One region of the Herbaspirillum sp. Her4 genome, then DNA from elsewhere that is predicted to be linked to it. Evidence: predicted binding sites of a transcription regulator. Region 1 holds the regulator's gene; each other region holds the start of a gene.

Region 1 (7,834 bases):
CCAGGGTCTTCATCGAACAGGGCGCCACCACCATGCCGGTGGAGGCGAAGGAGCCGCTGGCGATGCAGGCGCCGACATCGCGCACGTTGTGCACCACATCGGCCAGCGCTTCTACATCCTTGCGCCGCATGTCCAGTTCCTGATGCAGGTTGAGTACACCCGCTTCGGACACCATCAGGTGCGTTTCCACCTGGCCATGCTTGCGCAGATGCTCCAGCAGCCGCACGCCATAGATGGCACCGGTGGCACCGGTGATCGCAACGATCAGGCGCTGGCGCGGCTGGCTGGAAGAACTGCTCATGAGTCAGTCAGGCAAGTAAAACTCAGCCCTTGATCAGGGTCTGCAGTTCGCCGGACTCGTACATCTCGGTCATGATGTCGGAGCCGCCGACGAATTCACCCTTCACGTACAGCTGAGGAATGGTCGGCCAGTTCGAGTATTCCTTGATGCCCTGGCGCACGTCCGGGCTTTCCAGCACGTTGACGGTGACGATGTTCTCGGCACCGCTGGCCTTCAGCAGCTGGATGGCCTTGCCGGAAAAGCCGCATTGGGGGAACTGTGCAGTGCCCTTCATGAACAGCACCACGGGGTTTTGGGTCACGGTTTCTTTGATCCAGGATTGGACGTCGCTCATGGCTGTGCCTTTAAAAATGGGATTGCCCGACATTATAGGGAAAAGCCGGCGGGCGCGTTGAAATCGCCTGCATGCTGGTGGCCTGTCTGAACGGGCAAAAAATTGCATCGAGGAAATGATTTATATCGTATGCAAATTCTTGTGTCGAAGATGAGGGTGCCGTGAAGACATTCAAGCCGTCCCTTGCATCATCGTCAGCAGCGGCGGTGGAAAAGTTGCTTTACGCAATGATTTATATCTTTTCCACAGGCTTGGCCAGTTCGGCGGCCGCAAATGAAAAAGGGCGCTTGCGCGCCCCTTCCTCATGAAATTCGGCTGGCTTTCTCAGCAGCCTTGCGGCTGCGAGGTGGCTTGCCGAGGGTGTCCTGGCTTATGCCGCTCCGGCCACCGCATCCTCCGGCGTTTCGTCCGGCAGGCGCTTGGCCATGGAGTGATGCTCCTGCAACTTGTCCTTGTGCTTGATGACCTGGCGATCGAGCTTGTCGATCAGCGTGTCAATGGCAGCGTAGAGGTCGTGTGCGATGCTTTCCGCATGTAGATCCTTCCCCTTGATGTGGACGTTGATTTCCGCTTTTTGGCGCTTTTCCTTTTCTGTGAGTTTATCTACGCTCAGGATCACGCTGACGTCGATCACGTTGTCGAAATGGCGCTTGATACGCGAGAGCTTGCTTTGCACGTATTCCCGGATGGCGGGGGTCAGTTCGAGGTGGTGTCCACTGATGGTCAGATTCATACAAGACTCCTATCGTGAAGTCACTGGAGGTTCGTGCAATCGATCCTGCTGCAGCTGTACCACGGGCACGGTCTTCGTGTCGGATGGCGCGGGCATCAGTCGGATGCTTGCCTGAACACAGCAACGGTACTGCAGAAAAACTGAGGAAAAACTCAGAGGGACTTGCGGAGATTGACCGGCGGAATCTTCAACACTTCGCGGTATTTGGCGACTGTGCGTCGCGCGACCACCATGCCTTGTTCTGCCAGCATATCCGCAATCTTGCTATCGGATAATGGGGTCTGCGGGTTCTCGGCTCCTATCAACTGTTTGATCAGCGCCCGTATCGCGGTGGAGGATGCTTCACCTCCGGTTTCAGTCGCGACATGGCTACCGAAGAAGTATTTCAACTCAAACATTCCATGCGGAGTGAGCATGTATTTCTGAGTCGTCACGCGAGAGATGGTGCTCTCGTGTAGACCCAGTGTATCAGCAATTTCACGCAGCACAAGGGGGCGCATGGCGACTGCCCCATGTGAAAAGAAGTTTCTTTGACGTTCCACAATAGCCTGCGCGACGCGCAAAATTGTATCGAAACGTTGCCGCATGTTCTTGATGAGCCACTTGGCTTCCTGCAACTGCGACGACAGCGAACCTTCTCCCTTGGCTTGCTTCAATGCACTGGCATACATCGCATTGACGCGCAGCTTGGGCATGACCTCATGGTTGAGCATGACCTGCCAGCCGTTCTTTGTCTGCTTGACAATCACGTCCGGCACCACATAGTCCGAGGCATCACGCGCGAATTCCGCACCCGGATGCGGACGGCACTGGCGGATCACGGCCTGCGCTTCACGCAGGTCTTCGTCATCGCAATCCAGTGCCTTCTTGATCTTGTTGAAATCGCGTTGTGCAAACAGCGGCAGGTAATCCTCCACGATCCTCAAGGCCAGCTTGCGCGTCACGAAGGGAATCTTGGGCAGGCGGCGGATCTGCAGGGCCAGGCATTCGCCGGCACTGCGCGCACCGACACCCGCCGGGTCCAGGCTCTGCAGCAGCTTGAGCGAAATCGACAGCTCTTCCATGTCGATGCCCAGCTCTTCGGGCAGGCGCGCGTGGATGTCTTCCAGCGGCTCTTCCAGATAGCCGCTCTCGTCGAGCGCATCGGTGAGCAGTTCCAGCAGCGCACGATCACGCAGGGTGCGTGCGGTCACGCGGATCTGTTCCAGCAGGTGTTCGCGCAGGGTCAGTTCGTGCGCTTCGAGTTGTGGACGGGCATCGTCATCGTCTGGCGACTTGCCGCTGCGCGCGACGTCGTCGAAGCTCCAGTCGGCATCCCCCGTGACACCGGCTTCCGGCGCGTTGTCCTGGTAGTCGAAGCTGGAATCGCCATCGCTGGCGGCCGGGGCCGCTTCGCCGCTGCCTTCGTGACTGGTTTCGGCAACGCCGCTGGAGGGCGAACTGGAGACCGCGCCATCGGCCAGCAGACGTACCGAATTGTCGAGCGCGTCGTCGAGGCGTTCCAGCAGGGGATTGTCGGAGAGGATCTGTTCCAGTTCCTGGTGCAGTTCCAGCGTCGACAGTTGCAACAGTCTGATCGACTGCTGCAGTTGCGGCGTCAATGCGAGGTGCTGCGAGGTACGTAACTGGAGCGACTGTTTCATCTGTCTTTCTGAAAGCGGCGTGGCCCGCTGGTTGCTCTGCCGGTCGTTGCGTATTGCGTATTACGTGATGCGCACTCTGTATTTCTTCAAGCGTATCGGGCAAGCCGACTGCACCGCTTACATGCGGAAATGCTCGCCCAGATACACGCGGCGCACCGACTCGTTGGCGATGATCTCTTCCGGATTGCCGCTGGCCAGCACCGTGCCCTGGTTGATGATGTAGGCGCGATCACAGATGCCCAGCGTTTCGCGCACGTTGTGGTCGGTGATCAGCACGCCGATGCCGCGTTCCTTCAGGAAGCGCACGATGCGCTGAATCTCGATCACGGCAATCGGGTCGATACCGGCGAACGGTTCATCCAGCAGCACGAAGCGCGGATCGGTGGCCAGTGCGCGGGCGATCTCGACGCGCCGGCGTTCACCGCCCGAGAGCGACAGCGCCTGGCTTTCGCGCAGCTTCTCGATCTGCAATTCGTGCAGCAGGTTGTTGAGGCGGCCTTCGATTTCATCGCGCGAGAGCGGCTTGCCCTCTTCCCGGCGCAGTTCCAGCACGGCGCGGATATTGTCTTCCACCGTCAGCTTGCGGAATACCGAGGCTTCCTGCGGCAGGTAGGACAAGCCCATGGTGGCACGCTTGTGGATCGGCATGCGCGAAATGGACGCGCCATCGAGGTCGATCTCGCCACCATCGGAAGGCACCAGTCCCACGATCATGTAGAACGAGGTGGTCTTGCCGGCCCCATTGGGGCCGAGCAGGCCGACCACCTCGCCGCTGCGCAATTCCATCGAGACATCGCGCACTACCTGGCGCGCGCCATAACTTTTCTTCAGGCCGCGAACGACCAGCGAGCTGACTGCCATCGTTACTGATCCTTTCCGCTGTCGCGACGCGTTGCAGGCTGCGCGGCGTTGTTCTTGCCCGCGGGCTGGGCCGACGGGGTGGCCGGCGCGGTGCTGCCTGCCGGCGGCGGATTCTTGGGCTGGATCACCGCAGTGATGCGGCCTGCGCCCGGCTTGCTCTCGCCGGTGGCGGTGTTGTTCACGGAATAGAATTCGGCGCGGCTGTCGTAGGAGATGAATTCGCCGTTGACTTCATCGGTGATGCGATCGCCGTCCATGCGCTGGATGTGCGCGCGCTGGAACAGCTTGGAGATTTCGGTCTGCTCCGAATACTCGATGCGCTCGGCCTGGCCTTCGATCCACAGGTTGGGACCGCCGTCACGCTTCTGGCGGAAGTTGGCCAGCGCGCCCGGGGCCGCATACAGCACCGCATTTTCATAACCGTACTGGTCGGTCGTCAATACCACGCGGCCGGCCTTGATGATCAGCGTGCCGCGGGTCATGACCACGTTGCCGGTAAAGGTCTTCACCTGGCGCACGTCATCGTAGACCATCTGGTCTGCCTCGATGTTGGTCGGCTTGGTGGAGTCCGCCTTCTCGGCGTTGGCCACGCCGCACACGGCAGCCAGCATCAGCATCGGCAGTAAGAATGAGCGTTTCATTGGGTTCCTGTCTGATCGGTTCTTGGCGTTTTTATCCCGGAGTCATCCGGCTTAGCGTTTCTTCGGAGTGGGCTCGTAATAGCCGCGGACATTGCCGAACAGCTGCACCACCTGGGTCGCATTGTTGGCCACCATGCCCACGCCGTTCAGGCGCGTGGTGCCCATGGTCATGGCCACCGGCTTGTCGGTCTTGACGATTTCATCGTCAGGCAACAGCAGCAGGTATTCCGAGACCAGGTGCATCTGCTCGCGGCCCTTGTAGGGCGCGCGGATGGCATTGGCGTTGCCGTACATGTGGATCTGTGTCTGGTCGTCGGTGACGCGCGCGGTATCCGAGTAGAGCTCCATCGGTGCCTGGTTCTGGTCCAGGTTGTGCACCACCGGCTTGGTGATCTCGAAGGAGTCATCCGTGGGGTAGTGCACCATCTTCGTTCCCGCAACGTCATAGCGCGGCAGACCGGTCGGGCCCATGCGCACGTAGTTGAAGTTTTCCAGGTAGTAGTCGGGTTTGCCGCGCGGGCGCTGCGCCGGTTGCTGGTCGCCCGCAGCCCGCATGGCCTGCATCACCCAGAAGCTGCCCAGGGCGCCGGCGATCAGGATCACCAGGATCACCGCCAGGCGGATGCGCTCGGCGTTGCGTTCTCCGCTGCGCCCGCTCATGCCAGGTACGGCGCGAGGGCCGCCTCGTAGTTGCCTTGTGCTGCCAGCACCAGGTCGCAGATCTCGCGCACGGCACCATGGCCGCCGCTGGCCTGGGTCACGTAGTCGCTGCGCGACTTCACCTCGCGATGGCCGTTGGCCACGCAGGCCTTGAATCCGACGCGGGTCAGTACCGGCAGGTCGATGATGTCGTCGCCCAGGTAGCCGCAATCCTGCGGCGTCAACTGCACCTGCAGCAGCAGCTGTTCGAAGGCCTGGCGCTTGTCGTGGATGCCCTGGAATACATGGGCGATGCCGAGATCGCGCGCACGGCGCAGCACATAGGGCGACTGGCGCGCGGTGATGATGGCGGCAGCGGTGCCGTATTGCTGCATCATCTTGATGCCGTGGCCATCGAGCGCGTTGAAGCGCTTGAAGGCCTCGCCATCCTCGCCGTAGAACAGGCCGCCATCGGTGAGCACGCCATCCACGTCGAAGATCATCAGGCGGATCGCCGCCGCCTTGGCGAGCGCGGCAGCGGGCAGGGTGCTGGCGAAGGCTGGCGCGTTCATCAGATCACCTTGGCGCGAGTGAGATCGTGGATGTGCAGCGCGCCCGTGAGCACGCCGGCCGCATCGGTAACCAGCAGCTGGTTGATGCGGAATTGTTCCATCAATTGCACGGCATCCACGGCCAGCTGGTCCTGGTTGACGGTCTGCGGATTGGCATGCATGACGTCGGCGATGTAAAACTTGGAAAAGTCCTGGCCACGCTCCAGCAGGCGGCGCAGGTCGCCGTCGGTGAAGACGCCGACCGGGCGGAATTGCTCATCCACCACGGCGGTCATGGCCATGCCCTTGCGGGTGATTTCCATCAGCGCTGCCGACAGCGACACGTCCGGGCGCACGGCGGGAATGGCTTCGCCGCTGCGCATCACGTCGCGCACGTGGGTCAGCAGGCGGCGGCCCAGTGCACCACCGGGATGGGAGCGCGCAAAATCTTCCTCGACGAAGCCGCGCGCATCCAGCAGCGACACCGCCAGCGCGTCGCCCATGGCCAGCGTGGCCGTGGTGCTGGCGGTCGGGGCCAGGTTGAGGGTGCAGGCTTCCTGCGCCACGCCCACGTTGAGGTGGACGGCGGACAGCTTGGCCAGGGTGGACTGGTCATTGCCGGTCATGGCGATGATCACCGCACCCATGCGCTTGACGATGGGCACGATGGCCAGCAGCTCGGCCGTTTCACCGGAATTGGAAATGGCAATGAAGACATCGCGCGCCGTCACCATGCCCAGGTCGCCGTGCGCGGCTTCGGCCGGATGCATGAACAGCGAGGGGGTGCCGGTAGAGGCCAGGGTGGCGGCGATCTTGCGGCCGACATGGCCGGACTTGCCGATCCCCGAGACCACCGCACGTCCCTCGCATTGCAGCAAGGTCTGCACGGCAAGTGCCAGGGGGTCGGCGCTGTCGTCGCGCAGGCGGTCTTTCAGGGCCAGGATGGCATCGGCTTCGATCTGCAGGGTCTGGCGTGCCAGTGCGATGGCACGGCGGGCAGCCCCGGCCGAAAAAGATGCAGGCGTGGTTTTGTCATCGGTTACACTCATAACCGAAGTATAAACGAATTAGCAAAGCAAAAAACTTGCCAGATGTAAGGGAATGCTGCCGGATTTGACGTGATATGCAGCGTTGCATCGCGCCGCAGCACCGCTGCCACGGGGGATTTCCGGCCATTGCCGGGATGGGGCATGGCATTGCAGCAAGCGCGGAGGGTTCACGGTCGCACTGAATTACTCTGCTGTTGTGGAGCCACACGTATGAATTTCAAGGCGATTTCGCGCCTCGCCGCCCAAGGCTTTCCTTCATATTGCACACTGGTCAGGTGAACTGCCTTTTGCTGGTGCGTTGCCAATTTTACAAATTCATTCATATCGAACCCCGCCGCAGCCCGGCGGCTTTTGACAAGAAACCCCAACAGCAATGTTTTCCGGACTGGAACTGACCCTTTTCCTTCTGGCTGCCGCAGTCCTTGGCGTGGTCGCCTTCCGCATGATGCAGTTGCCGCCGATGCTGGGCTACCTGGTGGTGGGCATCATCATCGGCCCGCACGGCCTGGCTTTTGCCGAGGACAATGAAACCACCCATGCGCTGGCCGAGTTCGGCGTGGTGTTCCTGATGTTTTCCATCGGTCTGGAGTTTTCGCTCTCCAAGCTCTCGGCCATGCGCCATATTGTCTTCGGCCTGGGCGTGGCACAGGTGGCGGCGACCATTGCCACCACCATGCTGGTGGCCTGGGGCGCGGCCATGGTGCTGCCGCAGTTCGCCAACGTCAGCTGGCAGGCGGCCTTTGCGCTGGGCGGGGCGCTGACCATGTCGTCCACGGCGATCGTTTCCAAGCTGCTTACCGAGCGGCTGGAGCTGGAGACCGAACACGGTCGCCGCATCCTCGGCGTGCTGCTGTTCCAGGATCTGGCGCTGGTGCCGCTGCTGATCGTCGTGCCGGCGCTGGCCAACAATTCCGGCAACATCATGGTCACGCTGGGCTGGGCAGTGGGCAAGGCGCTGGTGGTGCTGGCGCTGCTGCTGTTCTTCGGCAGCAAGCTCATGCGCGGCTGGTTCCGCATCGTGGTCAAGCGGCGCTCGCAGGAGCTGTTCATGCTGAACCTGCTGCTGATCACCTTGGGCGCGG
Region 2 (7,834 bases), 1.0 Mb from region 1:
AACAACCGGAAAAGATGTACAGCTGGTGGGACTACCGCCAGATGGGCTTCCGCCTCAACCGCGGCCTGCGCATCGACCACATCCTGCTGTCCGAAGAACTGGTGCCGCGCTGCACCGCCTGCGTGATCGACAAGGTCCCGCGCAAGTGGGAACAACCCTCGGATCACGCACCGGTGATCGCCACCCTCGCAGACTGAAGCGCCCACGCCGCCAGACATAAAAAAACGGCAAATGATTTATATCATTTGCCGTTTTTCATTGAAGCGCGTACCAGAGACTATTCAACGCCACCTTCAGGTGGCGTTTGTTCCTTCTTGTTGCGCATGTTCTTCTCGAACTGCACATCCAGCTTGCTCACGCGCTTGGCCTTCTGCGGTCCCTGGGCGTTGACGAAGCGCACGAAATCATCCAGCTCCATGGCCTCGTTGAGCTTCTCCAGCGGCTGCCCGGCCACGCGCCGGGTCAGGATGAAACGTTCATCGGAGGTGCGCAGCATGGAGTACTCGCGCGATTCGGTACGTTCATTCAGGCGCTCGATGGCGCTGGCGGCTCGGGTCGATCTCATCATTGGGCCTCTTGCAGTTTGAGTTGCCAGTATCCCACGTCGATCCAGCGTCCCATCTTGTAACCCACTTCCGTAAATACGCCACAGGCCACGAAGCCCACGCTCTCATGCAGCGCCACACTGGCCGGATTGGGCTGGGCGATGCCGCCGATGACCAGATGCACGCCCAGGGGCTTCAACTGCGCAATCAGTTCGCGATAAAGCTGCTTGCCAATGCCGCGTCCGCCCGCATCGTGGCGCAGGTAGACCGAGCTCTCCACCGAGTGCCGGTAAGCCGCACGCGGCTTCCACTTGCTGGCATAGGCATAGCCCAGCACCTCGCCCTGCTCTTCAAAGACCAGCCAGGGGAAATCAGCCTGCACATCGGCAATGCGCGCGGCCATGGTCTCGACGCTGACCGCTTCGGTCTCGAAGCTGATCACGGTGGTCTGCACGTAATGGTTGTAGATGCCGCAGAGGGCGGGAGCATCGGCAGCGGTGGCCGGGCGGATGGAGGGCGACATGGGCGGGACGCAATCGTGGAAAAGCGAAAGCCGTCAGTGTAACCAAATTACGCCAGGCACGGCGTCCCTGCTCCGCTGCAGGGACGCCGTGCCTTCATGATGGAATTGCGAGTCAGTCCTTGATGACCGCCCGCACCTGCTCCAGCGCCGCCGGATCCTCGATGGTGGGCAGGTCGCCCGGATCGCGTCCTTCGCAGATGGACTGGATGGCCCGGCGCAGGAGCTTGCCCGAGCGCGTCTTGGGCAAGCCGCTGACGAAAAACACCCGCGCCGGGCGGCCCACTGCGCCAATCTGCTTGTCCACCACGCCCATGATTTCCGCTTCCAGCGCACGGCGCCCCTCGGGCGTGGCAATCGCATCGGCCTGCTTGGGAATGGCGAAGGCAATCGCGACTTGCCCCTTGAGCTTGTCTTCCACGCCGACCACGGCCACTTCGGACACGTTGGGATGGCTGGAGATGCTCTCCTCGATTTCGCGCGTGCCCAGCCGATGGCCAGCCACGTTGATGACGTCATCGGTGCGGCCCAGGATGAAGTAGTAACCGTCCTGGTCCCTGATGCCCCAGTCGAAGGTCGAGTAGACCTCGCGCGGCAGGCTGCGCCAGTAGGTGTTGACGAAGCGCTCATCGTCGCCATAGACGGTCTGCATGCAGCCCGGCGGCAGCGGGCCTTCAATGGCCACCACGCCCTTCTCGTCAGCCGCGCAAGGCGCGCCGGTCGCTTCGTTCAGGATGGCCAGCCGATAGCCCGGCATCGGCACCCCGGGACTGCCCAGGCGCGTCGGCTTGTCGCTGATGCCCTTGGCAATCGAGATGATGGGCCAGCCCGATTCGGTCTGCCAGTAGTTGTCGATGACCGGCACCTTCAGCGCGCCCGAGATCCAGCTCGACGTCGTTTCATCCAGCGGCTCGCCGGCCAGATAAAGGGCCTTGAGCGAAGACGTGTCGTAGCGCTCCATGCATTCGGCCGGCTGTTTCTTCAGCACGCGGATGGCCGTCGGTGCGGAGAACATGCGCGTGACCTTGTATTTCTCGACGATGCTCCACCAGATGCCCGCATCGGGCCGGATCGGCAAGCCTTCATAAAGCACCGTCGCCATGCCCGCAATGAGCGGCCCGTAGACGATGTAGGAATGGCCCACTACCCAGCCAATATCGGAGGTGCAGAAATAAGTCTCGCCCGGCTTGCCGCAGAAGATGTGCTGCATGGACGAGGCCAGCGCTACGGCATAGCCGCCCACGTCACGCTGCACGCCCTTGGGCTTGCCGGTGGTGCCGGAGGTATAGAGCACGTAACTGGTTTCATTCGATTCCAGCCAGGCCACCGGCACCGGCTGGTCCAGGTGTTGTTCACGCAAGGGCGCGTAGTCGACGTCGCGTTGCGCCGTGCGCGCCATCTCCGCCAGACCGCGATCCACCAGCAAAACCTTCTGCGGCTTGTGCTGCGCCAGGTTGATTGCTTCGTCGAGCAAACCCTTGTACGGGATCACCTTGCCGCCACGCGAACCGGCATCTGCCGAGACGATCAGGGTCGGCTGCGCATCATCGATGCGCGAGGCCAGGCTGTTGGAGGCAAAGCCGCCGAACACCACCGAATGCACCGCGCCAATACGGGCGCAGGCCAGCATGGCGAAGACCGCCTCGGCGATCATCGGCATGTAGATCAGCACGCGGTCGCCGCGCCGCACGCCCAGCGACAGCATGGTGGCGGCCATGGCCTGCACTTCGCGATGCAGCTCGGCGAAGTCGTAGACGCGTTCGGTGTTGGTCTCGGTGGAGATGGCGATCAGCGCCGCCTGATGCGGCCGCTCGCCCAGATGGCGATCCACCGCGTTGTGGCAAAGATTGGTGGTGCCGCCGATGAACCAGCGCGCAAACGGTGCGCGGGAATAATCGAGCGTGCGGGTGAACGGTTTGTCCCAATGAATGCGCTGCGCTTCTTCTGCCCAATAGGCTTCAGGCTGCTCGATGGAACGGCGATAGAAATCCTCGTATTGCATGACGTCTCCTCATGTCTCTCGAATTGAAAACCGCTGTCGGCCTTGCGCAGCGTGCCTTGCAGGCCGATGGTCGCGTGGCTCTGGTGCATGGGCAAAAACCTGTTTGCCATGCGTGGCCCTCATGCGACGATGAAACCAGTCTTGCACCTGAATCTTACGAGGGGCTGAATCCGCCGCTTGCATCAGCGGTCTTCGATGATTCAAATCAAGCAGGAGCGATGCCGACAGCAAGACGCCATCGGCATGACAAGGGAGGAGGAAATGCGAGGTGGAAAGAACGCGCCGACGTCAGACCTGCACGACGGCGCGGCGCTGCGTTGTCAGCGCGTGCGGCAGTCGTTGGCCAGCTGCTGCCCGATCTTGGAATTGAGCAGCATGGACTTCGACGGGATCTGGATCCACACCAGGCCTTCGCCCTTGTTCTCCAGACGCACTGCACCGGTCGAGGTGCTGACCGGGTTCATCATGTAGCTGCTGCCCTTCCACACCAGCGTGACGCCATCGGTCACGCGGCCATCCATGCGGATTTCCACCTTGTTGCCCATCTCGCAGCTGAAGGCACCGGTCTTCAATTGCGTGGCCCAGCTCGGCTGTGTGGCAGCGGGCGACTGCAGCAGCTGCGGCAGCACCGGCTTGGTCTCGGTGACCGGCACGGGCGTGGAAGAACAGGCGGACAGGGCAACAGCCACGGCACCGGCCAGTGCGAAGGAAGTCAGGGGCAATGCGGAAAGACGGCGGGAAACGATGGCAGCAATCATCGGATGATCCATGGAGAGTCAGGGGTGGACGCGGGGGCGAAAAAGATCCGACCGCATCTTAGCAAGTTATTGCATCTGACTCGACCACATGTAACGCTTGTTACAAATCTGCCTGCGCACTGCCACTGTCCCGGGGAATGCGGCGGCCGACACGCGCCGGCCGCCGCTTCCTTCTTCTTGCTGCTCCCTCTCCCTCTCTTGCCCCTCATGCCCGCGCCATCCGCTGATGACTCAACTGCGCGGGCACTTCGTCTTGCTTGGTCTTACTTGCGCTTGCTGATCGGCACGAACTTCAGGTCTTCCGGTCCCACGTAGTTGGCCGAGGGGCGGATGATCTTGTTGTCGATGCGCTGTTCGATGATGTGCGCCGCCCAGCCCGAGGTGCGGGCAATGACGAACAGCGGCGTGAACATCGCGGTCGGTACGCCCATCATGTGGTAGGACACGGCCGAGAACCAGTCCAGGTTGGGGAACATCTTCTTGATGTCCCACATGACCGTTTCCAGGCGTTCGGCGATGTCGAACATCTTGGTCGAACCAGCTTCCTTGGAGAGCTTGCGCGCCACTTCCTTGATGACCTTGTTGCGCGGGTCGGAGATGGTGTAGACCGGGTGGCCGAAACCGATCACCACTTCCTTGTTCTCGACGCGGCGGCGGATGTCGGCCTCGGCTTCGTCGGGGTTGTCGTAGCGCTTCTGGATCTCGAAGGCCACTTCATTGGCGCCGCCGTGCTTGGGGCCGCGCAGTGCGCCGATGGCACCGGTGATGGCCGAATACATGTCCGAACCGGTGCCGGCGATGACGCGGCCGGTGAAGGTGGAGGCGTTGAATTCGTGTTCCGCGTACAGGATCAGCGAGGTGTGCATGGCCTTCTCCCAGGCGTCGGAAGGCTTCTCGCCGTGCAGCAGGTGCAGGAAGTGCGCGCCGATGGAATCGTCATCGGTCTCGACTTCGATGCGGTTGCCATTGTGGCTGTAGTGGTACCAGTACAGCAGCATGGAACCGAGCGACGCCATCAGGCGGTCGGCGATGTCGCGCGCGCCGGGGGTGTTGTGGTCATCCTTCTCGGGCAATACGCAACCCAGTGCCGAGACGCCGGTGCGCATCACGTCCATCGGGTGCGACGCGGCAGGCAGCCATTCCAGTGCCGCCTTGACGTTGGCCGGCAGGCCGCGCAGGGCCTTGAGCTTGGCCTTGTAGGCGCGCAGTTCGGCCGCTGTCGGCAGCTTGCCGTGCACCAGCAGGTGAGCGATTTCCTCGAACTCGCAGCTGTCGGCCACGTCCAGGATGTCGTAGCCGCGATAGTGCAGGTCATTGCCGGTCTTGCCGACGGTACACAGGGCGGTGTTGCCGGCGGTCACGCCAGAGAGGGCAACGGATTTCTTGGGCTTGAAACCAGGGGCTTGCTGATCGCTCATCGTGTTCTCCTCGTAGTCTGTATTGGCTCGAAACTGATTATCGGAAGGGGGTATTCGGTCTTGCGGTAATGTTTTACTTGTTCTTCTGCTGGGCAAACAGCGCATCCAGACGCTGCTCGTAGCTGTGGTAATCGATGCGGTCATAGAGCTCCATGCGGGTCTGCATGGTATCGACCACGTTCTTCTGGGTGCCGTCGCGGCGAATCGCCTGGTAGACGTTTTCGGCGGCCTTGTTCATGGCGCGGAAGGCCGAGAGCGGATAGAGCACCAGGCCCACATCGGCGCCCTTCAATTCGTCGACGGTGAACAGCGGCGTCGAGCCGAATTCGGTGATGTTGGCCAGGATCGGCACCTTCACCGCATTGGCGAACTGCTTGTACATGGCGAGGTCGGTGATGGCTTCCGGGAAGATCATGTCGGCACCTGCTTCGACGCAGGCCACGGCGCGCTCGATGGCGGCGTCCAGCCCTTCGACCGCCAGCGCATCGGTGCGCGCCATGATGACGAAGTTCTCATCGGTACGGGCATCGACGGCGGCCTTGATGCGGTCCACCATTTCCTGTTTGGTGACGATTTCCTTGTTGGGACGATGGCCGCAGCGCTTGGCGCCGACCTGGTCTTCGATGTGCATGGCGGCCGCGCCGAACTTGATCATGGACTTCACGGTGCGCGCCACGTTGAAGGCCGAGGCACCGAAGCCGGTATCGACGTCCACCAGCAGCGGCAGGTCGCACACGTCAGTGATGCGGCGCACGTCGGTGAGCACGTCATCCAGGTTGGAGATGCCCAGGTCAGGCAGGCCCAGCGAACCCGCAGCCACGCCGCCGCCGGACAGGTAGATCGCGCGGAAGCCGGCACGCTTGGCCAGCAGGGCGTGATTGGCGTTGATCGCGCCGATGACTTGCAAGGGGGATTCTTCCTGGACGGCCTGGCGGAACGCTGCGCCTGCGGAGTGGAGAGCCATGGTGGACACCTTCTCGATGAGGTTGGAATACGGAAAGTCGGGATTGCCTGACTGCGGCGGGCGGGGCTGCATCACACCCGTCCTGCGACATGTGCGTTCACCATTGCAACGGCCGTGCCATCGCAGTGCAGCATTGCATGGCGCAAGGCATGAAAAAACCTTCATATCGTCTGAAACCAGCGCCGGACAAGGCTGGCAGGCTTCCCTTCCGGTGCGCTCTCCGGGCGTACCCGCCTTCTGTCGGGTTGATGTTCCACAACCCTGGCCGTTTCACCAGTGTTACATTAACGTTTCACCGAAACGCCGCGAACGCCCACCATGAAACGCCCTGCCCCCGCTGACCGCCTGGCCGACAAGCCCGTGATCTGGACCGTGTCCGTGTCGCGCCTCTCCGAACTCTTCCGCGACATCACGCTGGAATTCGACGGCGTGGCCGACATCGAGCCCATACATCTGGGCTTCGACGAGGCCGTGCGCGCCATCCGCGAGCGCCTGGCCAGCGAGCGCTGCGACGTGGTGATCTCGGCCGGTTCCAACGGTGCCTATCTGAAGAGCCGCCTCCCGGTGCCGGTGGTGGTGGCGCGCGCCAGCGGCTTCGACGTGATGCAGGCACTGGCCCGTGCCCGCCAGATCAGCCCGCGCATCGGGCTGGTCACTTATCAGGAGGCGATGCCGGCCCTGACCGAATTCCAGCAGATGTTCGGACTCGACATTGCCCAGCGCACCTATGCCACCGAAGAAGACGCGCGCGCCGTAGTGCAGGAACTGAAGGCCGGCGGCGTGCAGGCGGTGGTCGGGGCCGGGCTCATCACCGACCTGGCCGAGGAAGCGGGGATGCAGGGGATCTTCCTCTACTCCTCGGCCACGGTGCGGCAGGCCTTTGAAGATGCGCTGGAACTGGCGCGGCTGACGCAACTGGAAAGCACGCGCGGCCCCAGCCTGCCGGTGGCCGACAGCCTGCGCGCACGGCATCACCTCAAGGATCTGCGAGGCGATTCTGAGGTGATGGAAACGGTGCGTCAGTCGATCACGCTCTTTGCGCGCTCGCCGGCCAACGTATTGATCCAGGGTGAGACCGGCACCGGCAAGGAACTGGCGGCGCAAGCCATCCATCGTGCTCATCCGCGCATGCAGGGCAAGACCCAGGCAGCCCACCCCTTCGTGGCCATCAATTGCGGCGCGCTGGCCGAATCGCTGCTGGAATCCGAACTGTTCGGTTATGAGGAAGGCGCTTTCACCGGGTCGCGCCGTGGCGGACGGGCCGGTGTCTTTGAAGCGGCCCATCGCGGCACGCTGCTGCTCGATGAAATCGGCGAGATGCCGCTGCCACTGCAGACGCGATTGCTGCGCGTGCTGGAAGAGCGCGAAGTCGTGCGCGTGGGCGGCACGCGGCCCATTGCGGTCCAGGTGCGCATCATCAGCGCCACCCACTGCGATCTGGAAGCGCGGGTGCGTGAAGGACGTTTTCGCGCAGACCTGTATTACCGGCTCAGCGTACTGCGTTTGCAGTTGCCGCCCTTGCGGGCGCGCCGCGAGGATATTGCCGCACTGGCTGAATGGCATCTCAAGCATGCGCTGGCGGCACTGGATGCGCGGCCGCACGCCAACCTGGGCGCGGAGCTGCTGC
Region 3 (7,834 bases), 2.2 Mb from region 1:
TGCGCCGACGCGCCGCCTGATTGAGGAAGAACTGGCCAGCCGCGAGTTCATGCCGGAGATCCAGCGCATCGTCAGCGTGTCGACCTTCGCCACGCCCAGCGACTGGACCGTGCAGACCACGCGCGGTACCACCACCTTCACGCTCAAGGGCGAGGAAGACATCCGCCGCCTGGCCGCGCCGGCGCTGCTGATTGCCGACAGCCACGGCATCCAGTTCCTGATCCGCGACCAGAAGGCGTTGGACAAGCACAGCCGCAAGATCCTGGATCGTTTCCTCTGATCCTTTTTGCCTGCGGCAAAAAAGAACGGCCCTGATGATGAATCAGGGCCGTTCTTGTATGGAGCGGGTTGAGGCTCAGAACTTCTCATCCGGCCGCAGGTAGCGCCACTGTCCGGTCGGCAGCTCACCCAGCTTGACCCCGCCGATGCGCACGCGCTTCAAGCCGATTACCTTCAGTCCGACCATGTCGCACATGCGGCGAATCTGGCGCTTCTTGCCTTCGCGCAGGGTGAAACGCAGCTGATCCTCGTTCTGCCACACCACCTTGGCCGGACGCAGCGGCTTGCCATCCATGATGAGGCCGTGGTTCAGGCGCTTGAGATCGGATTCGGGCAGCTTGCCGGGACGCGTGTATTGCACGCGCACCAGGTATTCCTTGTCGACCGCCGAATCCTCGCCAATCAACTGCTTGGCGATGCGGCCATCCTGGGTCAGTACCAGCAAGCCCACCGAATCGATGTCCAGCCGTCCGGCCGGCACCAGGCTCTTCAGCTGGCGCGGGTGGAAGCGCATCTCGGTCTGGTCTTCGGCCCAGCGCGACTGTTCGTTGACCAGCACCATGGCCGGCTTGTAGCCATCCTCGGCCTGGCCGCTGACGTAGCCCATGGGCTTGTTGATCAGGATGGTCACGCGCTGGGCCTGCTCGGCGCTGGCTTGGCGTTCCACGGTGACCTTCTGGTGCGGCAGCACCTTGCTGCCCAGCACCGACACCACCTGGCCATCCACGCGCACCCAGCCTTTTTCTATCCATTCGTCGGCTTCGCGGCGCGAGCACAGGCCGAGTTCGGACATGCGTTTGGAAAGTCGTACAGGTTCAGTCATGGGGATTGCCTTGCGAAAAACGGAGGCCGGCCAGCGGCGAGGGTGAGATTGTACGGCCAGCCGCGCCGCCGCGCCAGACTGGGGCGGCAGCGCGGACAGGGTGATGCGGGTCAGATGCGCAGGGTCTGCAGCAGTTCGGTTTCCAGCATGATCTGATTGCGCGGCTGGGACAGGCCGGGGCCGTCGATCAGGAAGACGTCTTCCACCCGCTCGCCCAGGGTCATGACCTTGGCGGTATGCAGGTTGATGCGGTACTTGGCCAGCACGTTGGAGATCGAATACAGCAGCCCGGCGCGGTCATTGGCCGAGACCGACAGCAGGTAGTACTGGCCGCGCTCATCCGGGCGCAAATCCACCGACGGATTGACCGGGAAGGTGCGCGACAGGCGCGACAGGCGAGCCTTGGAAGGAGCCGGCAGCGGGGCGTCGGACTGCAGCAGGGCCCCCAGTTCGTGCTCGATCAGGTTGATGATGTCGCGGTAGTTCTTGGCGAACACCGGGGCATTGATCAGGAAGGCGTCCAGCGCGTAATCGTTGCGGGTCGTGTGGATCTTGGCGTCGAAGATGCTGAAGCTTTTTTCGTCGAAATAGCTGCAGATGCGCGCAAACAGGTCAGGGCGGTCGGGCGTGTAGACCGCCACCTGAACGCCTTCGCCAATGGGCGCCAGGCGGCAGCGCACCAGCGGTACGCCGGTATCGACCTTGTCGTAGAAGCAGCGCGTCTGCCAGGCGATGTCGGAGGCGTCGTGGCGCAGGAAGTAGGCCACGTCCAGCTGCTTCCACAGCGCTTCGTGTGCGTCGGCCGGCAGGCCGTACAGGCGCAGGGTCTTGATGGCTTCCTGCTGGGTATTCTTCAGTTCGCGGTCGGCCGAGGGCGCTTCGCCGCCCAGCACGCGCAGGGTCATGCGGTACAGGTCTTCCAGCAGCTTGCCCTTCCAGGCGTTCCAGACCTTGGGGCTGGTGCCGCGGATGTCGGCCACCGTCAGCAGGTAGAGCGCGGTCAGGTGGCGCTCGTCCTTGACCAGTTGGGCGAAGGCGGTGATGACGTCGGGGTCCGACATGTCCTGCTTCTGCGCCACGTGCGACATGGCCAGATGCTGCTCCACCAGGAACACGATCAGCTCGGTATTGTCCGGCGAGATGCCGTGCTGCTCGCAGAAGGCGCGGGCGTCGTCCATGCCCAGCTTGGAGTGGTCGCCGCCCCGGCCCTTGGCGATGTCGTGGAACAGCGCCGCGATGTACAGCACCCAGGGCTGGCCGAAGTTGGCCATGAGCTGGCTGCAGAAGGGATATTCATGCGCATGTTCGCTCATCGTGAAGCGGCGCACGTTGCGCACCACCATCAGGATGTGCTGGTCCACCGTGTAGACATGGAACAGGTCATGCTGCATCTGGCCGACGATCTGGCGGAAGTTCGGCAGGTAGCGTCCCAGCACGCTGGTGCTGTTCATGCCACGCAGGGCGTGGGTGATGCCGCGCTTGCTCTGGATGATCTGCATGAACAGGCGATGATTTTCCGGATTGGCGCGGAAGGCATTGTCGATCTTGAAGCGCGCATGCCATAGCGCACGCAGGGTGCGCGCCGACATATCCTTCAGTTCCGGATGCTCGGAGAGCACCAGGAAGACTTCCAGCATGGCTGACGGCGTCTCCTCGAAGACCTTGTCATGGGCGATGTCGACGAAGCCGTTGACCTCGTTGAAACGCTCGTTGAGCGGGCGCGGCACCGCCTGCTGCGGGAACAGGTGGGCTTCGATGTTCTGCAGCAGGATGGTGTTGAGCTGCGTGACCGCCTTGGCCGCCCAGTAGTAGCGCTGCATCAGATATTCGCTGGCGCGGCGGGTGTCGGTGGTCTTGAAGCCGAAGGTCTCGGCGAGCTGGGTCTGGATGTCGAACACCAGCCGGTCTTCGCGGCGGTCCGTGAGGATGTGCAGACGGATGCGGATGTCCTTGAAGGCGCGTTCCTTCTGGCGCAGCTGGCGCGCCTCGGTGGAGGTCAGCATGCCGTGTTCGGCCAGCTCGCCCCAGGAGTTGCCCAGGCCCGCCGCCTTGGCCACCCACAGGATCACCTGCAGGTCGCGCAGGCCGCCGGGGCTTTCCTTGCAGTTGGGTTCGAGGCTGTAGGGCGTATCTTCATATTTGATGTGGCGCTGGCGCATTTCCAGGGTCTTGGCCTGGAAGAAGGCCAGAGGGTCCAGCGCGGCCTGGTAGCGCTCCTGCAATTTCTTGAAGAGGGCGCGGTTGCCGGTCACCAGGCGGGCTTCCAGGAGGCTGGTCTGTACCGTGATGTCGGCGGCCGATTCATCCAGGCATTCGTCGATGGTACGGATGCTGTGGCCGATTTCCAGGCCGATGTCCCAGAACAGCTGCACCAGCGATTCCAGCTTTTCCTTCTTGGCCGCATCCGGGGCCTGGTCCAGCAGGATCAGCACATCCACGTCGGAATGCGGGAACAGCTCGCCCCGGCCATAGCCGCCCACGGCCACCAGGGCGGCATTGCCGGACATGCCCAGTTCTTCCCAGGCAGTGGTGAGGGATTCGTCCACGTTGCGGCGCAACTGGGCCAGCAACTGCTCGGTCTTGTGGTTGGACTGGAACACCTCGATGGCTTGCTGGCGCGCGGCCTTGAGCTGTTTCTTGAGCGTGATGGCGAGTGTGGGCATCGTGGTCGGCAATTAAGGCAAGCAGGGCGGCGGGGCGGCGCCTATATGAACAAAGCCGCATCCCCATGCGGCTTTGCGCTCGAAGCAGGTTTCGTGCCGGAAACTGTGTGCAGGGTGGAGGGGCACATGGTTCCGGCCGCCAGGGTCACGCCGGGGTGGCGACCTGGTTCTGGATGAAGGCCGGCGGTGCCGGCATGCCGGGCGACACCGTCAGCACTTCGAAGCCGGTCTCGGTGACCAGCACGGTGTGTTCCCATTGGGCTGACAGGCTGCGGTCCTTGGTCTTGATGGTCCAGCCGTCGCCCATTTCGCGGATCTCGCGGCGGCCGGCGTTGATCATCGGTTCCACGGTGAAGATCATGCCGGCTTCCAGCTTCTCCAGCGTACCGGGGCGGCCGTAGTGCAGGACTTGCGGTTCTTCATGGAAGACCTTGCCGATGCCGTGGCCGCAGAACTCGCGCACCACGCTGTAGCCGGCCTTTTCGGCGTGCTGCTGGATGACGTGGCCGATGTCGCCCAAATGTGCGCCCGGCTTGATCTTGGAGATGCCCAGCCACATGCATTCATAGGTGATCTCGGTCAGGCGGCGTGCCAGGATGGATGGCTCGCCCAGGAAGAACATGCGGCTGGTGTCGCCGTGGTAGCCATTCTTGATGATGGTGACGTCGATGTTGAGCACGTCGCCGTTCTTCATCACCTTGTCGCCGGGGATGCCGTGGCAGATCACGTCATTCAGGGAGGTGCAGATGGCCTTGGGGTAGGGCGTGTAGCCCGGCGGGCAGTAGTTCAGCGGGGCCGGGATGCTGCCTTGCACGTTGGTCATGTACTCGTGGCAGAGGCGGTCGATCTCGCCGGTGGTCACGCCCGGCTTCACGAAGGGGGTGATGTAGTCCAGTACCTCGGCGGCCAGGCGGCCGGCCACGCGCATGCCTTCGATGTCTTCGGCGGTCTTGATGGTGATGTTGCCCATGATGAATCGCAATTCGCTAGAAAATCGTCAAGACGGGATTATAGACGACGGGGGTGCTTTCTGTTTTGCCGGCTCCGGCCGACAAGCCGGGGACGGCGTTTGGCTGCGTTCCTTATCTTCATGTGCTACTTGAACAAAAGTGATGGGTCGAGTAGAATGCCGGGCTGATCTGAAAACCTCAGGTCAGTTGTCGAATGCGGTGTGCGGAATGATTCTTCATGTCTGTTTGGCAATAAGTGTCGTAAATTATCTTTTGAAACGCGAATCCGTTCGCTAAAAGGGTGTCCGGCTGCATGAGCCGGATGACCGAGCGGATTCCAGACCTAACCCTGGAGAAATTCATGTCCGTTACCATGCGCGAAATGCTGGAAGCCGGTGTCCACTTCGGTCACCAAACCCGCTTCTGGAACCCCAAGATGGCCCCCTTCATTTTCGGCCATCGCAACAAGATTCACATCGTCAACCTGGAAAAAACCCTGGGCATGTACCAGGAAGCCGTCAAGTACGTGCGCCAGCTGTCGGCCAACCGTGGCACCATCCTGTTCGTTGGTACCAAGCGTCAAGCCCGCGACATCCTGTCCGCTGAAGCGCAACGCGCTGGCGTGCCCTACGTTGACCAGCGCTGGCTGGGCGGCATGCTGACCAACTTCAAGACCATCAAGACCTCGATCAAGCGCCTGAAGGACATGGAAGCTGCCATCGAAGACGGTTCGGTCGAGAAGCTGTCGAAGAAGGAAGCCCTGCTGTTCACCCGTGAACAGGAAAAGCTGCAAAAGGCCATCGGCGGCATCAAGGACATGGGCGGCATTCCTGACGCCATCTTCGTCATCGACGTCGGCTACCACAAGGGCGCCATCACCGAAGCCGCCAAGCTGGGTATCCCGGTCATCGGCGTGGTCGATACCAACCACTCGCCCGAAGGCGTCACCTACGTGATCCCGGGTAACGACGACTCCGCCAAGGCGATCGCTCTGTACGCTCGCGGCATGGCTGACGCCGTGCTGGAAGGCCGCGCCAACGCCGTCAACGACGTCGTCGAAGCAGTCAAGGGCGATGAATTCGTCGAGGTCGAGCAGGCTTGATTCTGCTCTTCCGGTAGTACGGTAGTCCAAAAAGGGGTGACAGCGGGTAGTGACGCAGTGGCCCCTTTTTTTTGATTCAATTTTCGAGTTTCAGGCATGCCGCAAGCGCGGGATGCCTCCAAGTCAGGAGAAAAGTATGGCGGCAATTACCGCAGCAATGGTGGGCGATCTGCGTGCGAAGACCGACGCGCCGATGATGGAATGCAAGAAGGCGCTGACCGAAGCCGATGGCGACATGGCCAAGGCCGAAGAGATTCTGCGCGTCAAGCTGGGCAGCAAGGCTTCCAAGGCCTCTTCCCGCATCACCGCAGAAGGCGTGATCTCGGCCTACATCGCTGGCAACGTCGGCGCGCTGGTCGAAGTGAACTGTGAAACCGACTTCGTGACCAAGAACGACGAGTTCATCGGTCTGGTCGAAGCTGCTGCCAAGCTGGTGGTCGAACAGAATCCGGCTGACGTGGCTGCCCTGGGCGCCTGCAAGCTGGCCGACGGCAAGACCCTGGAAGAACTGCGCACCGAACTGATCGGCCGCATCGGCGAGAACATGTCGTTCCGTCGCTTCCAGCGCTTCGAAACCACCGGCAAGCTGGCTGCCTACCTGCACGGCACCCGCATCGGCGTGATCGTCGAGTTCGACGGCGCTGAAGAGCAAGTCGGCAAGGACGTGGCCATGCACATCGCTGCCATGAAGCCGGTCGCCCTGTCGGCCGAGCAGGTGCCGGCCGACCTGATCGAGAAGGAACGCTCGGTCGCCGCCCTGAAGGCTGCCGAATCCGGCAAGCCGGCTGACATCGTCGCCAAGATGGTGGACGGTTCGGTGCAGAAGTACCTGAAGGAAGTGTCGCTGTTCAACCAGGCTTTCGTGAAGAACGACAAGCAAAGCGTCGAACAGATGCTGAAGGCGGCCAATACCACCGTCAAGTCGTTCGCCATGTACGTGGTCGGCGAAGGCATCGAGAAGAAGCAAGACGACTTCGCTGCCGAAGTGGCAGCGCAAGTGGCTGCAGCGAAACAAGCTCAGTAAGCGTCGCAGGAAAAACGGGCCGAGAGGCCCGTTTTTTTAAGCCGGATTCCGGGAACTTTCGGAGTCGCCCGCGTCTACAGTCAGGGTCGTCCGTCGGATGAATGATGACGCGCAGGGCAGGCCGCCTGGCAACGGCAATATGGGTAGCTAAAGCAATACTGGCAGCACACGGCAAGACAGAATAGGGCGCAGCAGTACATCCCCTCATGCGTTCGGACCTGCCCCTGATGACGAAAAAGCGCCATTTCGTCGGGTGACAGCGAGTGCCGGCGCGTCAATACGTAATTCAACCTCGGACAGAACACGGAGCCCTGCAATGACAACACCAGCCTACAAGCGCGTACTCCTCAAACTCTCCGGCGAAGCACTGATGGGCGACGACGCCTACGGTATCAATCGCGCGACCATCGAACGCATGGTCGCGGATGTAGCAGAAATCAGCAAACTGGGCGTGGAACTGGCCATCGTGATCGGTGGCGGCAACATCTTCCGCGGCGTCGCGCCGGGCGCCCAGGGCATGGATCGTGCAACCGCCGACTACATGGGCATGCTGGCCACCGTCATGAACTCGCTGGCCCTGGCTGATGCCATGCGCCAGGCCGGCCTGACGGCCCGCGTGATGTCGGCCATCGGCATCGAGCAGGTGGTCGAGCCCTATGTGCGCCCCAAGGCGCTGCAATACCTGGAAGAAGGCAAGATCGTGGTGTTCGCCGCCGGTACCGGCAACCCCTTCTTCACCACCGATACCGCCGCCGCCCTGCGTGGCTCGGAAATCGGCGCCCAGATCGTGCTGAAGGCCACCAAGGTGGATGGTGTCTACACCGCCGACCCCAAGAAGGATCCGGCCGCCACCCGCTACCAGTCGATCTCCTTCGATGAAGCCATCGCCAAGCACCTGCAGGTGATGGATGCCACCGCCTTTGCGCTGTGCCGCGACCAGAAGCTGCCGATCAAGGTGTTTTCCATCGTCAAGCCGGGCGCGCTCAAGAGCGT
Region 4 (7,834 bases), 1.0 Mb from region 1:
CGCCACCGCCCCCAGCAGATCGCGGAAGTTGCCCAGGGCATAGGGGCGGATGGCGTTCTTTTCATAGTCGCCCACCCAGTAGCGCACCCACTCCTTGCCTTCGAAGACGTTGAAGTGATTGGCCCAGAATTCCGTCATGACTTCTTCCAGCTGGCGCGGGCTTTCGCTGGCCTGCAGCAGCCGCGCCATGTGGAATTGCGGCGTCAGTTCGCGCGGCGCGCGCTGGCGCGCGGCCTGCTGCTCTTCCTTGCTGGCGCTGCGGTCGAAGGAGGGCGGGCCATAGTCGACGAACAACTGTGCCGGCGTCATCTGCAGCCCCGGCAGCGCCGCCAGGCGCGCCTGCAAATCATCGGGCAGGGGGATGCGCTCTGGATGCAGTTGCTGGTCGATGTAGCGTTTTACGCCCATGCGCTCCACCTGCTCCAGATCGCCGGGACGCGGCCCATAGGCGAGCCGGTTGAGTACGTGCAGGGCGCGCTCCTGTTCCGACAGCGGGGCACTGGTGGAAGTCGGCCCAGCCGCCTGGGCCTGCCCCAAGGTGCAGGCAACCAGTGCCAGCATCAGCCAGGCTGAACGTGAAGGAAAAAGCTGCTTGAAGGGCGCTTGCATCGACGAGCCTCGCGAGGTCGAAAATTGGGGAGAACAGCTGCAGGCCAGTATGGTGATGGACTTGCACGCGGGCTGTAATAAAGTGTAATGCGCGGGTCTGGCCGCACCGCGATCCCGTGCTGCTGCGGCCGAGCGCCACTGTAGCGCAGCAAGCATTGTTCTTCATACAGGGTGTTACAAAGCTGACGCCTTCGTCAGCTTCCCGCAAGCGCGGTAAAGTATAAAAATTCTGCGATTTGTCACTGTTTTTCAGACGATTCTTATGCGCCGGAAGGCGGCGCTCGACCACAATAACGCCTTCGTCAGCGGCTGCATCAGAAGGGGGGCTGATGATGCACCGCAGCGGCTTCACATGATCAGAATACGAGGGGATAGCGCATGACATGGACCTTGGCATCGGCGTTGCGCATCGCGCTGCTGGACGACCACGCCGTGGTGCGTTACGGCCTGGCCAAGCGTCTGGCCGAGGAGCCGGATTTCACCGTGGTCGGCGCGTTCGCCACGAGCAAGGAGCTCATGGCAGCCCTGCGCGCCTCGCCGGCCGATCTGCTGCTGATCGATTATTCGCTGGGCAGCAATGACATCGACGGTCTCAACCTGATCCGCGCCTTGCGCGTGCGCTTTCCGCGTTCCAAGATCCTGGTGACCTCGGCCCACAGCAGCCCGGCGACGGTGGCCATGGCGATGAAGGCGGGGGCACGCGGTTTCGTCAGCAAATCGCAGGAGCTGGCCGAACTGATCCTGGCCATCCGCACCATCAGCCGGGGACGCGAATATCTCAACAGCACCATGACCCGCGAGCTGGCCATCATGCAGGCCGCCGAAGCGGCCACGCGCAGCCAGCCCGAAGTACGCCCGCCGCGCCGGCGACCGCGCGGCACCGACGTCTCGCCGGACTCGCTGTCGGACATGCCCAGCCTGTCGCCACGCGAACGGGAGGTCCTGCGCTGCTGCCTGGACGGCATGTCGGTCACCGACATCGCGGAAAAATTCGCACGCAGCGTCAAGACCATCAGCGGGCAGAAGCAATCGGCCTTCCGCAAGCTGGGCGTGCGCAGTGACAACGAACTGTTCAAGATCGAATACCAGATCAAGGAGCTGTAAATGCCGCACCAGAGGGAAAGCGCCACTACCGGGCAACGTGAACCGGCCGTGCTGCTGGTCGATGATTCCGTCACCATTCGTTACGCCATCCAGAACCGCCTGCAGCGGCTCGGCTGCCAGGTCGATTGCGTGGCCGATGGCGGCAGCGCATTGGCCGCCATCCGGGCGCGGCCCTACGGGCTGGTGCTGCTGGATTGCTTCCTGCCCGACATCCCCGGTCAGGAAGTCGCCCGCCAGGTGCGGCAGCTGGAACAGACGCAGCGCCAGCGTCCTTATACGCCGCTGATCGGCATTTCCGCCGAAACCGATGCCCTGCATGTGCAGCGCTGTCTGGACAGCGGCATGGACGGCATGCTTCCCAAGCCCCTGCAGACCCAGGCCATCCGGCGCCTGCTGGCCCTCTGGTGCGATCTCGACAATGAAGAGGATGGCCAGGCCATGACGCCTGAACAGGAATATGGACAGGATCTGGACCGGCTCTTCCTGCAAACCACCCGCAACGATCTGGCGGCGCTCGAACAGGCCAGCCTGCAGGGCGACAGAGGAAGGATGGTGCAGCTCGCACATCGCATGAAGGGAGCCGCCCTGACCATGGGCCGGCTGGAATTGGTGGCGCTGCTGGATTGCGTGGAAGAAGCGCTGCGCGCCGAGGCCGATGGCCAGGCCGCCATCAGCCTGCTGCTGCAGTCGCTGGCCAGTGCCCTGCAGGCGCGCAGCCTGCAGGCCTGATTCCGTCAGCTTCGTTCAGGCACCCGCCCACGGCAGGCCGGCCTTGCACCAGCCCTCGATGGTCTTGCGGTGGCCGTTGGCGTCCTTGTTGCCTTCAAAGCCTTCCAGGATATCGAAGCACTGCGTGTAGCCGTTTTCCGTGGCCAGCTTGGCGGCATGCTTGGAACGCACGCCCGAGCGGCACAGGAACAGCAGCACTTCACCGGGCCGGGCGACTTCCTGCAGTTGTTCGAGGAACTGCGGATTGGGCTTGCCCTCGGGGTAGAGATTCCATTGCACGGCCAGATGCTGTCCGGACGGGATCTGGACCACGCCGACCCAGTCACGCTCGGCGCGGGTGCGCACGTCGACCAGCTTGATGGCGGGATCGGACTGCAGCAGGGCCAGGGCTTCCTGCGGGGTCACGGCACCGGCATAGGGCAGTTGCCCGTCGGTCGCGCGTTGGGTGGCAGTGCTGAGAATCGAATCGTTGCTCATGGGTAAAGCCTCTGAAGAAGAAAGAAGCGCGTACAAGGAAGCGCAGGAATGCCGGTGAAAGCCCCTGAAGCGCAACGAAGCCAGTGAAGGCAATGTGCACCCAGGGGAGATGATTTTAAACAATATAAACAGTTAGGCAATTTTCCCAAGCTGGTGCACGCATGGCAGTTCATCCGGGGCTGCCCCAACACGGCGCATGCGCTATAGTGGTGCAATTCATGTCCAAATTCACGGATATGCATTTTATTGGTGCATTATTGGTAAATTGCACTAAAATAATGCATATCTGCAGTGCCTCTGCACCGCGTGCAGCGCCCCAACTGGCGCGTCCTCCCTAAAAACTTCCATTATTGGCGCACCCGAAAGGTTGGTGGCATGGAATCTGCTATCATCCGCGACTGAGTTCGGCGCAAGACCGTTGTATCAAATGCAAAGATCCAGTCGCAGAAAACGGCTCAACACCCCAATTTATACTACTTCCTCGTTTTAGGAGATTCGCATGGCAAGGACGGCCGCAGAGGTTTTGAAGATGGTGAAGGACAACGAAGTCAAGTTTGTCGACTTCCGTTTCGCTGACACCCGTGGCAAGGAACAGCACGTTTCCGTGCCTGTTTCGCATTTCGACATCGACAAGTTCGAATCCGGTCACGCCTTCGACGGTTCGTCGATCGCCGGCTGGAAGGGTATCGAAGCCTCCGACATGCTGCTGATCCCGGACCCGAACACCGCCAACATCGACCCGTTCATGGAAGAGACCACCCTCTTCATGCAATGTGACGTGATCGAGCCGTCCGACGGCAAGGGCTACGACCGCGATCCGCGCTCCATCGCCAAGCGCGCTGAAGCCTACCTGAAGTCCTCCGGCCTGGGCGACACCGCCTACTTCGGTCCGGAACCCGAATTCTTCATCTTCGACGGCGTCCGTTGGGGTGCCGACATGTCCGGTTCCTTCGTCAAGATCGACTCCGAAGAAGCTTCCTGGAGCACCGGCGCCAAGATCGAAGGCGGCAACTCCGGCCACCGTCCGACCGTCAAGGGCGGCTACTTCCCGGTTCCCCCGGTCGACAGCTTCCAGGACATGCGTTCGGAAATGTCCCTGATCCTGGAATCCCTGGGCATCCCCGTCGAAGTGCACCACCACGAAGTCGCTGGCGCTGGCCAGAACGAACTGGGCACCAAGTTCTCGACCCTGGTCGAGCGCGCTGACTGGACCCAGACCCTGAAGTACGTGATCTGGAACGTCGCCCACACCTACGGCAAGACCGCAACCTTCATGCCCAAGCCGCTGGTTGGCGACAACGGCTCCGGCATGCACGTGCACCAGTCGGTCTGGAAGGATGGCAAGAACCTGTTCGCTGGCGACGGCTATGCCGGCCTGTCCGAGTTCGCGCTGTACTACATCGGCGGCATCATCAAGCACGCCAAGGCCCTGAACGCGATCACCAACCCCGGCACCAACTCGTACAAGCGTCTGGTCCCCGGCTTCGAAGCTCCGGTCAAGCTGGCCTACTCGGCCCGCAACCGTTCCGCTTCGATCCGTATCCCGCACGTGGCGAACCCGAAGGGCCGCCGCATCGAGACCCGTTTCCCGGATCCCCTGGCCAACCCGTACCTGTGCTTCTCGGCCCTGCTGATGGCCGGTCTGGATGGCGTGCAGAACAAGATCCACCCGGGCGAAGCTGCCACCAAGGACCTGTACCACCTGCCGCCGGAAGAAGACAAGCTGATCCCGACCGTCTGTGCTTCGCTGGATGAAGCCCTGGAGCACCTGGACAAGGACCGCGAGTTCCTGACCCGTGGCGGCGTGTTCACCGACAGCATGATCGATGCCTACATCGAGCTGAAGATGCAGGAAGTCCAACGCTTCCGCATGACCACGCACCCGATCGAATTCGACATGTACTACTCGCTGTAATCGAATCCGCATCCGGAGAAAAAGGGGAAGCTTGCTTCCCCTTTTTTTATGCGCGGCGTGCCGCCTGCTGCAGGGCAGTGCGCCCGAAAATTGCTAGTCAAAACAGATCCAGTACAACATCCGCCGCGGCAAGCCTTTGCAAGATGCAGCCAGACCGGCACGAGACGACATGACCCCAGGCATCAAGAATCCTCCCATGAAGACACCGCTCCCATCCCTCGATGGCCTCGACCTGCTGGCCTCGGCCGTGATCATCCTCGATGCCAATGGCGGCATCGTCTACGCCAATGCCGCCGCCGAGAACCTGCTGGAGAGCTCCTTCAAGGTGCTCTCGCAGCAGAAGCTCTCGGAGCTCTTCCTCAATGGCAAGGAGCTGACCGCGCTGTTCTACCAAGCCATCGAACACCAGTTCGCCGACAAGCGCCTGGACCTGGTGCTGGAGCGTGCCAACCGCGAGCCGCTGCAGGTCCACACCATCGTCACGCCCCTGGACAGCACCGACTGGCCGGTGCTGCTGGAGCTGCGCGAGAACGTCCAGCAACTCAAGCTGGACCGCGAAGAGCGCATGTTCGACCAGAGCCAGGCCAACAAGGAACTGATCCGCAACCTGGCCCACGAGATCAAGAATCCGCTGGGCGGTATCCGTGGCGCCGCCCAGCTGCTGGAGCTGGAGTTGCCCGAGCGCCACCTCAAGGAATTGCGCGAATACACCCAGGTCATCATCAAGGAAGCCGACCGCCTGCAGACCCTGGTGGATCGGCTGCTGGCCCCGCACCGCCACCCGCACATCGTGGGCGACGTCAACATCCACGAAGTCTGCGAACGCGTGCGCAGCCTGGTGATGGCCGAATTCCCGCAGGGGCTGACCATCAAGCGCGACTATGACCTGTCGATCCCCGAATTCCGGGGCGACAAGGAGCAACTGATCCAGGCCGTCCTGAACATCGTCCACAACGCTGCGCAAGCGCTGGCCGACCGCATCCGTGCCGGTGATGGCGAGCTGATTCTGCGCACGCGCGTCTCGCGCCAGGTGACGCTATCCAAGGTCAGATACCGGCTGGCACTAGACTTGCATATCATCGATAACGGTCCGGGCATTCCTCCCGACATCCAGGAAAGAATCTTCTATCCGCTGGTGTCGGGTCGCGAGGGAGGCAGCGGACTGGGGCTGACCCTGGCGCAGACCTTCGTGCATCAGCACATGGGGGTCATCGAATGCGACAGCCGGCCCGGTTGTACCGATTTCAGAATACTTATACCGCTGCCGTGAGCATGGCCGCAGGCGGCGCGCCAAAGCCGAGTGGATGCAGAGCATCCGGTCCACCAAGGGGGCTGCGGACAGGGCGTCAGAAGCGCCGTGGATCGCGGGAGCATTAACAGCATGACCAACGCAGGAAGAAGTTATTTATGAAGCCAATCTGGATTGTTGACGACGACGAATCGATACGCTGGGTGCTCGAAAAAGCCCTGGCCCGAGAAAATCTCGCCACGCAGAGTTTTTCCAGCGCACGCGATGCGATGGCAGCCCTGCAGAACGGCACGCCGCAAGTGCTGGTGTCCGACATCCGCATGCCCGGTGCCTCCGGCCTGGAACTGCTGCAGACCATCAAGGCCAAGCACCCCGGCATCCCGGTGATCATCATCACCGCCTTCTCGGACCTGGATTCGGCGGTCTCCGCCTTCCAGGGCGGCGCCTTCGAATACCTGGCCAAGCCCTTCGACGTCGACAAGGCGGTCGAACTGATTCGCCGCGCGCTCGACGAGAGTCTGCGCGAAACCGACATTGAGCAGGGTGCAGCCCAGACTCCCGAAATCCTCGGCCAGGCACCGGCGATGCAGGACGTCTTCCGCGCCATCGGTCGCCTGTCGCAATCCAATGTGACGGTGCTCATCACCGGCGAATCCGGTTCCGGCAAGGAGCTGGTGGCGCGTGCCCTGCACAAGCACAGCCCGCGCGCCAGCCAGCCGTTCGTGGCACTCAACACGGCGGCCATCCCCAAGGACCTGCTGGAATCCGAACTGTTCGGCCATGAACGCGGTGCCTTCACCGGCGCGCAAGCCATGCGCCGTGGCCGTTTCGAGCAGGCCGAAGGCGGCACGCTGTTCCTCGATGAAATCGGCGACATGCCGCTGGACCTGCAGACGCGCCTGTTGCGCGTGCTGTCCGACGGGCACTTCTATCGTGTCGGCGGCCATCAGTCGCTGAAGGCCAATGTACGCGTCATTGCGGCCACTCACCAGAACCTGGAGCAGCGTGTACGTGAAGGTTTGTTCCGGGAAGACTTGTACCACCGCCTGAACGTGATCCGCCTGCGCCTGCCCAGCCTGCGCGAACGCAGCGAAGACATTCCCATCCTGGCCCGCTACTTCCTGGCACAGAGCGCGCGCCAGCTCGGCGTGGAAGCCAAGCGCCTGTCGCCGCAGGCGATGCAGTTCCTGTCGCAGCTGGAATTCCCCGGCAACGTGCGCCAGCTGGAAAACCTGTGCAACTGGATCACCGTGATGGCCCCGGGCCAGACGGTCGAGATCAAGGACCTGCCGCAGGATCTGGTGGAAGAACGCGTCCATGCACCGCAACCGGCGCAGACCGTTTCCGCGCCCGCCTCGGCGGCTGCCGTGGCCGCACCGGTGGCGTATGCCGATCCGGCGTCCGCCGCTGCACCGGCGGATGCGGCGGCCGGCAACTGGATCTCGCTGCTGGAAGTGGAGGCGGCGCAGATGCTGGCCTCCGAACAGCCCGAGGTGATGGACATCCTCGGTCGCCAGTTCGAAGCAGCGCTCATCAAGATCGCCCTGAAACATACCCACGGCCGCAAGAACGATGCTGCCGTGCGCCTGGGCATCGGCCGCAACACCATCACCCGCAAGATCCAGGAACTGGGGATCGGCGGCGCGGAAGACGACTGATCCGCAGCGACACCATCAAGCAGGGGAGGTCTGCCCGCGTGCCGCCGCGTGGGCAGCATCAGCAAGGGGAAGAGGCGGCGGCCAAAAAAAAGG

The links. Region 1 encodes sigma-54, which starts transcription at its own class of promoters, with help from an activator protein. Its sites were predicted from a motif close to TGGCANGNAANCTGCTTT; they were not measured.
Positions count from the first base shown of each region.
Region 2: a site for sigma-54 is predicted at 6,310-6,327, ahead of prpB (methylisocitrate lyase). Genes of this name have one in related genera too.
Region 3: a site for sigma-54 is predicted at 3,847-3,864, ahead of ACWFUC_RS16140 ([protein-PII] uridylyltransferase). Genes of this name have one in related genera too.
Region 4: a site for sigma-54 is predicted at 3,291-3,308, ahead of glnA (type I glutamate--ammonia ligase). Genes of this name have one in related genera too.

Region 1 is NZ_CM176330.1:90,865-98,698, reverse strand. It holds gene ACWFUC_RS00435 (UbiX family flavin prenyltransferase) at 1-301, opposite strand, end outside; gene grxD (Grx4 family monothiol glutaredoxin) at 324-635, opposite strand; gene ACWFUC_RS00425 (hypothetical protein) at 797-943, shown strand; gene hpf (ribosome hibernation-promoting factor, HPF/YfiA family) at 1,006-1,368, opposite strand; gene ACWFUC_RS00415 (RNA polymerase factor sigma-54) at 1,521-3,011, opposite strand; gene lptB (LPS export ABC transporter ATP-binding protein) at 3,129-3,872, opposite strand; gene lptA (lipopolysaccharide transport periplasmic protein LptA) at 3,875-4,513, opposite strand; gene lptC (LPS export ABC transporter periplasmic protein LptC) at 4,565-5,173, opposite strand; gene ACWFUC_RS00395 (KdsC family phosphatase) at 5,170-5,724, opposite strand; gene ACWFUC_RS00390 (KpsF/GutQ family sugar-phosphate isomerase) at 5,724-6,752, opposite strand; gene ACWFUC_RS00385 (monovalent cation:proton antiporter family protein) at 7,126-7,834, shown strand, end outside.
Region 2 is NZ_CM176330.1:4,783,275-4,791,108, forward strand. It holds gene xth (exodeoxyribonuclease III) at 1-197, shown strand, start outside; gene ACWFUC_RS21620 (hypothetical protein) at 278-565, opposite strand; gene ACWFUC_RS21625 (arsinothricin resistance N-acetyltransferase ArsN1 family B) at 565-1,068, opposite strand; gene ACWFUC_RS21630 (propionate--CoA ligase) at 1,181-3,067, opposite strand; gene ACWFUC_RS21635 (hypothetical protein) at 3,388-3,825, opposite strand; gene prpC (bifunctional 2-methylcitrate synthase/citrate synthase) at 4,089-5,243, opposite strand; gene prpB (methylisocitrate lyase) at 5,317-6,207, opposite strand; gene prpR (propionate catabolism operon regulatory protein PrpR) at 6,526-7,834, shown strand, end outside.
Region 3 is NZ_CM176330.1:3,563,640-3,571,473, forward strand. It holds gene ACWFUC_RS16130 (cyanophycin metabolism-associated DUF1854 family protein) at 1-280, shown strand, start outside; gene ACWFUC_RS16135 (pseudouridine synthase) at 356-1,102, opposite strand; gene ACWFUC_RS16140 ([protein-PII] uridylyltransferase) at 1,213-3,765, opposite strand; gene map (type I methionyl aminopeptidase) at 3,911-4,735, opposite strand; gene rpsB (30S ribosomal protein S2) at 5,077-5,817, shown strand; gene tsf (translation elongation factor Ts) at 5,954-6,841, shown strand; gene pyrH (UMP kinase) at 7,158-7,834, shown strand, end outside.
Region 4 is NZ_CM176330.1:4,795,179-4,803,012, reverse strand. It holds gene ACWFUC_RS21700 (DUF1800 domain-containing protein) at 1-561, opposite strand, end outside; gene ACWFUC_RS21695 (response regulator transcription factor) at 988-1,713, shown strand; gene ACWFUC_RS21690 (response regulator) at 1,714-2,442, shown strand; gene ACWFUC_RS21685 (rhodanese-like domain-containing protein) at 2,458-2,919, opposite strand; gene glnA (type I glutamate--ammonia ligase) at 3,419-4,834, shown strand; gene glnL (nitrogen regulation protein NR(II)) at 5,031-6,104, shown strand; gene ntrC (nitrogen regulation protein NR(I)) at 6,242-7,741, shown strand.